2 regions of the Streptomyces sp. NPDC055962 genome follow, and region 1 is predicted to be linked to the other one. Evidence: riboswitches for the same ligand, from Rfam matches in the RefSeq annotation. Region 1 holds a riboswitch; the other holds the start of a gene.
What was found. Region 1 has a riboswitch for cobalamin ahead of ACFC51_RS02545 (ribonucleoside-diphosphate reductase subunit alpha). Riboswitches for the same ligand answer to the same signal wherever they lie in the genome.
Positions count from the first base shown of each region.

Region 2: another riboswitch for cobalamin. It lies ahead of ACFC51_RS18725 (ABC transporter substrate-binding protein); the one in region 1 lies ahead of ACFC51_RS02545 (ribonucleoside-diphosphate reductase subunit alpha).

Region 1 is NZ_JBHJYN010000001.1:573,066-577,847, forward strand. It holds gene mctP (monocarboxylate uptake permease MctP) at 1-991, shown strand, start outside; gene ACFC51_RS02540 (GNAT family N-acetyltransferase) at 1,117-1,617, shown strand; cobalamin riboswitch at 1,658-1,794, shown strand; gene ACFC51_RS02545 (ribonucleoside-diphosphate reductase subunit alpha) at 1,930-4,326, shown strand; gene ACFC51_RS02550 (ribonucleotide-diphosphate reductase subunit beta) at 4,326-4,782, shown strand, end outside.
Region 2 is NZ_JBHJYN010000006.1:27,957-32,738, reverse strand. It holds gene ACFC51_RS18730 (FecCD family ABC transporter permease) at 1-1,084, opposite strand, end outside; gene ACFC51_RS18735 (ABC transporter ATP-binding protein) at 1-2, opposite strand, end outside; gene ACFC51_RS18725 (ABC transporter substrate-binding protein) at 1,081-2,154, opposite strand; cobalamin riboswitch at 2,185-2,373, opposite strand; gene ACFC51_RS18720 (hypothetical protein) at 2,435-2,605, opposite strand; gene ACFC51_RS18715 (acyl-CoA dehydrogenase) at 2,602-4,449, opposite strand; gene ACFC51_RS18710 (carbohydrate kinase) at 4,496-4,782, opposite strand, start outside.

The sequences.
Region 1 (4,782 bases):
CGGCTTCGACGACATCTTCGCGAAGGCGGGCGAGGCGTTCGCCCAGACCAACGAGGCGACGGGCAAGCCGCGCGGAGCACTCGTCCCCGGGGACATGGGCCAGTGGGGTTACGCCACGCTGGCGCTCGGCTCGGCGCTGGCGCTCTTCATGTACCCCCACTCGATCACGGCGACGCTCTCCAGCCGCAGCCGTGAGGTGATCCGGCGCAACACCACGATCCTGCCGCTGTACTCGCTGATGCTGGGCCTGCTCGCCCTGCTCGGCTTCATGGCGATCGCCGCCGGCATCAAGGTGGACAACGGCCAGCTCGCGATCCCGCAGCTGTTCGAGAACATGTTCCCCGACTGGTTCGCGGGCGTGGCCTTCGCCGCGATCGGCATCGGCGCCCTGGTGCCCGCCGCGATCATGTCGATCGCCGCGGCGAACCTCTTCACCCGCAACATCTACAAGGACTTCATCAAGCCCGACGCGACCCCGGCGCAGGAGACCAAGGTCTCCAAGCTGGTCTCGCTGCTGGTGAAGGTCGGTGCGCTCGCCTTCGTCCTCACCATGGACAAGACGGTGGCGATCAACTTCCAGCTGCTGGGCGGCATCTGGATCCTCCAGACGATGCCGGCCCTGGTGGGCGGCCTGTTCACCCGGTGGTTCCACCGCTGGGCCCTCATCGCCGGCTGGGCGGTCGGCATGATCTACGGCACGGTGGCCGCGTACGGCGTCGCCAGCCCGACCCAGAAGCACTTCGGCGGGTCCTCGAAGGAGATCCCGGGCATCGGCGAGATCGGCTACATCGGTCTCACCGCGATCGTGCTGAACATCGTCGTCGTGGTCGTGCTGACCTTCGTCCTGAACGCGCTGAAGGCCCCGGCCGGTGTGGACGAGACCTCTCCGTCCGACTACACGGCCGACGTCGGCGACCCGGGCGTCAAGGCCGAACTCCCGCCGGCCACGGTGGGCGCCCCCGGGGACGAGGAACCGCTGCAACGAGCGTAGGCCTCGCGTCGTCCGTCCCGGCGGGGTCTCCCCGCCGGGACGTCCGCGCGCGTGGGCCGGAGCATGTCGGCGCCGCCTCGGAAAGGCCGTGCGCCCGGCCCGCGGGCCGGTGCAGACTGGCTCCCATGGATGTCTCGATCAGACCGGTCCGCACCGAGGAGCACGAGGCCCTGGGTGAGATGACCGCCCAGGCGTACCTCGACGACGGGCTGCTGGACTTCGACGCCGACGACCCCTATCTGGAACAGCTTCGCGCCGTCGGGCGCCGGGCCGCCGAGGCCCTGGTGCTGGTCGCCGCGGACGCCGACGACGGCGTGCTGGGCGGGGTCACGTACGTCGCGCCCGGAAGCCCCTGGGCGGACATCGCCGGGGAGGACGAAGCCGAGTTCCGGATGCTGGCCGTCTCCGCGAAGGCGCGTGGCCGCGGTGCAGGCGAGGCGCTCGTGCAGGCCTGTGTCGACCGCGCACGTGCCGCCGAGGGGCTCTCCGGGATCGTCCTGTCGACCCAGTCGTCCATGGAGGCCGCCCACCGCATCTACCGCCGCCTGGGCTTCGTACGGACGCCTGAGCGGGACTGGAGCCCTGTGCCGGGCTTCACCCTCCTGACGTTCCGCCTGGCCTTCTGACCCAGCACGACACTACATCTGGGGGCTGCCATAACCAGCGGCCCCCACATGTATGCTCGACCTCGCTGTCGCCGCAGGGGAATCCGGTGCGAATCCGGAACTGTCCCGCAACGGTGTGATCGGTGCGCTTTCGCGCATCGCGGAGTCCGAAGACCTGTCGGCAGCGCGTCCGGCTCGACCGAACCGGACGCAGAGACGTCCGGGCCCCGCGGAGGGCCGGTGGACGCCGTGCGCCGTGCCCCCCTTCCCGGGTGCCGTCGTGTCCGGCTGCCCCGCTCCCGCAGGCCCTGAGCCGAGCGAGGGATAGCCCCAGTGACCATCGCGCCAGCAGACCCGGTTTCAGCCGCGGAACTCGAAGGCCGCACGACCGACGCGCCCGGGACCGCACTCCTGCGGACCCTGACCGGTCTCACCGCCGATCTGCCCGACACCGACCCCGGACGGGTCGCCGCCGCCGCGCTGCGCGGCCGCAACGCGCGGTCGGACGAGGCCGAGCTGCGCTCGCTGGCCACCGAGGCCGCCGCCGGCCTGATCTCCGAGGACCCGGCCTACTCCCGGCTCGCGGCCCGGCTCCTCACCCTGGCCATCGCGGACGAGGCCGCCGGCCAGGGGGCCGTCTCCTTCTCGGCGTCGGTCGCCGTCGGACACCGCGAGGGCCTGATCGCGGACCGGACGGCCGAGTTCGTCACGCTGCACGCCGCCGCCCTCGACGCCCTGGTCGACCAGGCCCTCACCGACGGCGCCGACGACCGCTTCGGCTACTTCGGGCTGCGGACGCTGCACAGCCGGTACCTGCTGCGCCACCCGATCACACGGGAGGTCGTCGAGACGCCGCAGCACTTCATGCTGCGCGTGGCCGCCGGTCTCGCCGAGGACACCTCCGAGCGCGCCCTGGGCGAAGTCGCCGCGCTGTACGGACTGATGAGCCGGCTCGACTACCTTCCGTCCTCCCCCACCCTCTTCAACTCCGGCACCCGGCACCCGCAGATGTCCTCCTGCTACCTGCTGGACTCGCCGCTGGACGAGCTCGACTCGATCTACGACCGGTACCACCAGGTGGCGCGCCTCTCGAAGCACGCGGGCGGCATCGGCCTCTCGTACTCCCGTATCCGCGCCCGGGGTTCACTCATCCGGGGGACCAACGGGCACTCCAACGGCATCGTCCCGTTCCTGAAGACGCTGGACGCCTCGGTCGCCGCCGTCAACCAGGGGGGCCGGCGCAAGGGGGCCGCCGCTGTCTACCTGGAGACCTGGCACGCGGACATCGAGGAGTTCCTGGAGCTGCGCGACAACACCGGAGAGGACCAGCGGCGTACGCACAACCTCAACCTCGCGCACTGGATCCCGGACGAGTTCATGCGCCGCGTGGACGCGGACACGGAGTGGTCGCTGTTCTCCCCCGCGGACGCCCCGGAGCTGGTGGACCTGTGGGGCGACGCGTTCGACGCGGCGTACCGCGCCGCCGAGGCGAAGGGGCTGGCCCGCAAGACGATGCCGGCCCGCGAGCTGTACGGCCGGATGATGCGCACCCTCGCGCAGACCGGGCAGGGCTGGATGACGTTCAAGGACGCCTCCAACCGCACGGCGAACCAGACCGCGGAGCCGGGCCGCGTCGTGCACTCCTCGAACCTCTGCACCGAGATCCTGGAGGTCACCGACGACGGTGAGACGGCCGTCTGCAACCTCGGTTCGGTCAACCTCGGCGCGTTCGTCGCCGACGGTTCGATCGACTGGGAGCGGCTGGACGCCACCGTCCGCACTGCGGTGACCTTCCTCGACCGGGTCGTGGACATCAACTTCTACCCGACCGAGCAGGCCGGGCGCTCCAACGCCCGCTGGCGCCCGGTGGGTCTGGGCGCGATGGGCCTCCAGGACGTCTTCTTCCAGCTGCGCCTGCCCTTCGACTCCCCCGAGGCCCGCGCGCTCTCCACGAAGATCTCCGAGCGGATCATGCTCGCCGCGTACGAGGCCTCCTGCGGTCTGGCCGAGCGGTCGGGCCCGCTGCCCGCCTGGTCCGAGACCCGTGCCGCGCGCGGCGTGCTGCACCCCGACCACTACGACACCGAACTGCACTGGCCGGAGCGCTGGGACGCGCTGCGCGCCCGCGTCGCGAAGAGCGGGATGCGCAACTCCCTGCTGCTGGCCATCGCGCCGACGGCGACGATCGCCTCGATCGCCGGGGTGTACGAGTGCATCGAGCCGCAGGTCTCCAACCTCTTCAAGCGCGAGACGCTCAGCGGCGAGTTCCTCCAGGTCAACGCCTACCTGGTGGACGAGCTGAAGCGGCTGGGCGTCTGGGACGCCCGCACCCGCGAGGCGCTGCGCGAGGCGAGCGGGTCCGTGCAGGGCTTCGCCTGGATCCCCGAGGACGTGCGGGCTCTGTACCGCACGGCGTGGGAGATCCCGCAGCGCGGCCTGATCGACATGGCGGCGGCCCGTACCCCGTTCCTCGACCAGAGCCAGTCGCTCAACCTGTTCCTGGAGACGCCGACGATCGGCAAGCTCTCCTCCATGTACGCGTACGCCTGGAAGCAGGGGCTGAAGACGACGTACTACCTGCGGTCGCGCCCGGCGACCCGGATCGCCCGCGCGGCGTCCGGGAAGGCCGCCGCCTCCGCCCCCATCCCCGTACAGCAGGCCGCCGCCCCCGACGCGGACGCCATCGCCTGCTCCCTCGAAAACCCCGAGTCCTGCGAGGCCTGCCAGTGATGAGCACCACGAACAACGAGAAGAACCTGCTCGACCCGGGCTTCGAGCTGACCCTGCGTCCCATGCGCTACCCGGACTTCTACGAGCGCTACCGGGACGCGATCAAGAACACCTGGACCGTCGAGGAGGTCGACCTCCACTCGGACGTCGCCGACCTCGCGAAGCTGTCGCCGGGTGAGCAGCACATGATCGGCCGGCTGGTGGCGTTCTTCGCGACGGGTGACTCGATCGTCTCCAACAACCTGGTGCTGACGCTGTACAAGCACATCAACTCCCCCGAGGCGCGGCTGTACCTGTCTCGGCAGCTCTTCGAGGAGGCCGTGCACGTCCAGTTCTATCTGACGCTGCTGGACACCTATCTGCCCGACCCGGACGACCGGGCGGCGGCGTTCGACGCGGTCGAGGAGATCCCCTCGATCCGCGAGAAGGCGCAGTTCTGCTTCCGGTGGATGGACT
Region 2 (4,782 bases), on a different contig from region 1:
ATGCGCTCCTCCGGGTGCGGTGGAGGACGAGGACGAAGGCGGGCACCCCGATGAGGGAGGTGACCACGCCGACCGGCACCTCCTGCGGGTCGAGGACGGTCCTGGCCAGGGTGTCGACCCAGACCAGGAAGATCGCTCCGGCGAGCGCGGTCACCGGCAGCAGCCTCCGGTGCCCGGAACCGGTCAGCGCCCGGGCGGCGTGCGGCAGGACGAGCCCGACGAACCCGATGGCGCCGGCCGAGCTGACGAGAGCGGCGGTCAGCAGCGCGGTCGTGCACAGCAGCACGAGCCGGGTGCGGGCGACGTGCACCCCGAGGGCGGCCGCGGCGTCCTGACCGAAGGCGAAGGCGTCGAGGGTACGGGCGTGCCCGAGGCAGATCCCCAGGGTCACCACCAGCACGGCCGCGCACGTCCACACCTCGCTCCAGCCGACCCCGCTCAGCGAGCCGAGCAGCCAGAAGAGCACGCCCCGGGTCTGTTCGGCGTCGGCGGCGGTCATCACGACGAAGGAGGTGAGCGCGGAGAACAACTGCATGGCCGCGACCCCGGAGAGGACGACCCGGTCGGTGGACCCGCCGAGCGTGTGGCTGAGCAGCAGGACGAGACCGAACGAGCACAGCGCCCCCGCGAAGGCGCCGGCCGAGACCGACACCGCTCCCCCGCCGACCCCGAGGACGACGACCACGACCGCCCCCGTCGACGCTCCCGAGGAGACGCCGAGGACGAAGGGATCGGCGAGCGGGTTCCGCAGCAGCGACTGCATCACGGTGCCGCAGACCGCGAGCCCGGCACCGCACACCGCGGCGAGCAGGGTGCGGGGCATGCGCAGGTTCCAGATGATGCCGTCCCGGATCGGGGTCAGCCGCGCATCACCGAGGCCGAGGTGCGAGGCCACCGCCGACCACACGTCCGGGACGGAGATGCGGGCGGGGCCGATGGTGACGGCGACCGCGACGGACAGGAGCAGAAGGGCTCCTCCGGCGCTCCACAGGAGGCCGTCGCGCAGGACGCGCGCCCCGGCGGCCGGCCGTGCGGCGGAGGGCACCTGGACGCGTGTGTCCGGAGCGTGCCCGGTCTTCGTCACTTCGCGAGCCCGAACGAGCGCAGCCCGGCCGCGACACGCTCCACGCCCTCCACCGTGCGGATGGTCGGGTTCATCGCCTGACCGCTGAGCAGCACGTACCTCTTGTGCCGTACGGCGTCCAGGTTCTTCGTGGCGGGGTCGGACTCCAGGAACTCGATCTTCTTCCGGGCGTTCTCGGCCGTCTGCGACCTGCGGGTCAGATCGCCGATGACCAGGACGTCGGGGTTGCGGTCGGCGACCGTCTCCCAGTTGATCTGGGGCCATTCCTCGTGCGTGTCGTCGAAGACGTTCTTCGCGCCGAGCTCCTCGGTGATGATGCCGGGGGCGCCGCAGCAGCCCGCGAGGTAGGGGGCCTCGGCGTTGGCGAACCAGTAGAGGAGGGTGGCATCGGAGGCGTCGATGTCCGCGGTCGCCCTGTCGATGCGGCCCCGGAGGCTCGTGACCAGCTCCTCGCCCCTCTCCGGGACGCCGAACACCGCGGCCAGGTCGCGCACTTCGTCGTAGACGGGGTCCATCGTCAGCGGCTCGGCGCGGGAACCGTCACCGCTGCCCGTGTTGTCCTTGCCCACGCAGTCGGAGGGGGCGAGGTAGGTCGGCACGCCCAGGTCCTCGAACTGGTCGCGGGACGCCACTCCGCCCTTGCCGAGGGTCGATTCGAACGAGGCACTGACGAAGTCGGGTTCCTGGGCGAGGACCTTCTCGGAGGACGGCTGGTTCCCTGCGATGCGGGGAACGGTGGCCTCGTCCTTCTCCAGCCCCTTCATCACCGGGTCCGTCCAGGTCGCGGTGGCGGCGAGCCGGTCGGCGAGGCCCAGGGAGAGCAGGATCTCGGTCGATCCCTGGTTCAGGGAGACGGCGTGGTGCGGAGCGGCGTGGACGGTGACCGTACGGCCGCAGTTCTCCAGGGTCACGGGGTAGCCGTCGGCGGACCCCTCCCGCGCCGCGCCGTCGGATGTGCTCCCGCCTCCGCCGCAGGCGGTCAGGAGGACAAGTCCCGTGATGAGCAGGGCGGTTCGGCGTGCGGTGCTGGCTATGGGCGGCACAAGGTCCCTCTGCGGTTCTGGGCTCATGCGCGAAGCCCGTGACGGAGTTCCGCTCCCGGTACGGAAGCGGGTGCCAGCAGGTCTTCGGACTCGGGTTCGTCCGGACGGAGCGCCTTCCCGGTCCACCCGAGGGGTGATCCAGTGGCCGTGGCCCCGCCCGTCCCCCTCACCGCTGCGCGTCAGCTCCGGATTCGCACCGGATTCCCTGACTCCCCATGGAGTGTGACTGGCGTCTGCAAGCTATCACGCGGTGCGGCGACGGCTTCGAGGGCCGTCGCCGCCTCCGTTCCCGGCCGGGCTCGGCGGGTCAGCGCTTGGGGTGAACCGATTCGCCGCGGTCCGTCCGCGGTTTCCCGCACCGGCGGGCGAGCACGGACGTCGTGCCCCAGTAGGCCAGCAGGACCGCGCGCAGTCCAAGGGCCTCCAGGCGCTCGCCCACCCGGCTGCACACGGCCCGCTCCCCGCGTTCGGCACTCATCGGGCCTCCGCCGGGGAGGAGATCCAGGGGCCCTCCGGATCGTCGTAGGCGTCCGCGTAACCGGGCCCGGCGATCGGCCAGTCGGCGAGCAGCGCCTCGGGCAGGGCGAAGGAGTCGGCGAGTTCGCGCGCGTGCGCGGCGACGGCCGCGATCAGCTCCTCCCCGGTCTCCGCCAGCGCGTCGACCTGATCGCCGCTCAGGAGTCCCGCGGCCAGCAGATCGCCGCTGTTGCGGGCCACCCACTCGGTGGCGAACAGCCGCTCAAGCTCGCCCAGCCGGTCCCTGGCGGCTCCCTCGGGGAGCGCGGCGCGGGCCTCGGCGTACGCCTCGGCCGCCTGCCGGTACGCGAAGGCCTCGACCCCGCGCAGGGCGGGTCCCGAGGCCGCGTTCCAGCGGCCGAGCGCGTCGGCTTCGGGCGCGCGCACGACGCGCTCGCGGGCCCGCGCGAACCAGATCTCCTGGACGGAGGCGAGGAGCTTGCGCAGGAACAGCGGGTCGGACAGGTCCCCGGGGTTCGGTGGCCGGTCCGGGCCGCCGCCGGAGGGGTGCGCGGCGAACAGCATGTCGGCCGCCGCCTTCGCGTACAGGGCGATGTTGTCGCCCTCCGCGGTGATGGCGCCCTCGACGCCGGTGACGAGTTCGGTCATGCCGTTGTTCTCCAGCAGCGCCTGTGCGCCGCAGCGTTCGCGGCTCTCGACGATCACCTCGCGGGCCCGCCAGGTGATCCACGCCTTGGCCACGTCGACGAGCCGCCCCGCCTCCGCCCCGCCGTCCTCGTCCGTGCGCGTCTCCCACCGCTCCTGCGCCCTGCGGTACAGCAGGGTCATGGCGAAGACCGTGGCCATCGCCGAGGCGAGCGGCCCGTGGTGGGTCCGGTGGGCGTCGACCGGCACGGGCGGGGCCCCCCGGGTACCGGAGATCAGCCGGTGGCCGCCGTAGCGCACGGCGACGGCGAGGGTCGCGCGGGCGGATCCCGCGGCGCAGGCGCTCATGGAGATCCGGCCGGGGGTCACCCGCCCGATGGAGGCGAGGAATCGCCGCCTCCTGTCCCCGGGCCCGGTGCGGAACTCCCCCTGGTCGCCGCCCTCCTCGCCGGATCCCAGCAGGGCGTCCCGCGTCACGAACAGCCGGTCGAACGAGGTCAGGCAGTGGTCCACGGGACTGCCCATCCGGGCGGGGAGCAGTCGCACCCGGATGCCGGGGAGCGCCCGCGCGTCATCGGTCAGCGGCACCAGGAAGAGGCGCACACCGTGGTCACGGCCGTCGGCGACGAGGCGTGCGGCGACCAGTCCGGACTTGGCCCCGCCGGCCGGACTGGTGTTCGGCATGAACTTCTGTGCGCCCGCGTTCGGGGTGTGCAGGACGAAGCCGTCCCGTTCGCGGTCGTACGTCGCGGTGGTCTCCATGGCCGCCGCGTTGTTTCCGTGCGCCACCTCCGTACAGAGGAAGGTGCCGATGCGCCGCATCGTCAGGTAGTCGGACAGGTCGCGCCGGCCGGCGCGGTCGTGGTCGAGGAGGCTGCCGAGGAAGAGGTTGTAGTGGATGCCCGCCACGGTCGTCAGGGCGGGGTCCACCGGGCCGAGCCAGGCGTGGAGGGCGGCCAGGGCCCGGGGGTCGGAGGCCAGGCGGGCGCCGCTGTCGAGGGACCGGTTGAGGATCCTCAACCGGTCGTAGGCGAGTTCCAGACGCTCTTCGGACGTTCCGCCGGCGGGGCGGCGGAACGGTTCTGTGCTGATCAGCCGCTGCCAGAACCCGTGTTCCCGGCGGAATTCCGGACCGAGGAGGACGCCGGTCAGCAGGTCCGTGGTGGAGGGTGGGGCGGTGTCGGTAAGGGTCACGGTCATAACGAAATCAACGACCGCGGTACGCGGGAGGACACCCCTGGACGCGCTACGGCTCGGGTACCGGCGTGCTGGTCAGGGCCGCTGCCAGCTCCTCCCGGCAGGGAGGCAGCGCGCCGGCCCTCGCGACGGTCACGGCGGCCGACGCCACGGCGTGGCGCAGCACGTCGGCCACGACGGCGGGGTCCGGGGAGCGCAGCCCCGGGCGGCCCTTCGCCCCGAGCAGTCCGTGCGCGGCCAGCGCGTGGAGCGTCCCGGACATGAAGGCGTCGCCCGCGCCCACCGTGTCCGCGACGCCGACGGGCGGCGCGCCGATGCCCACCGTCCCGCCCGGCA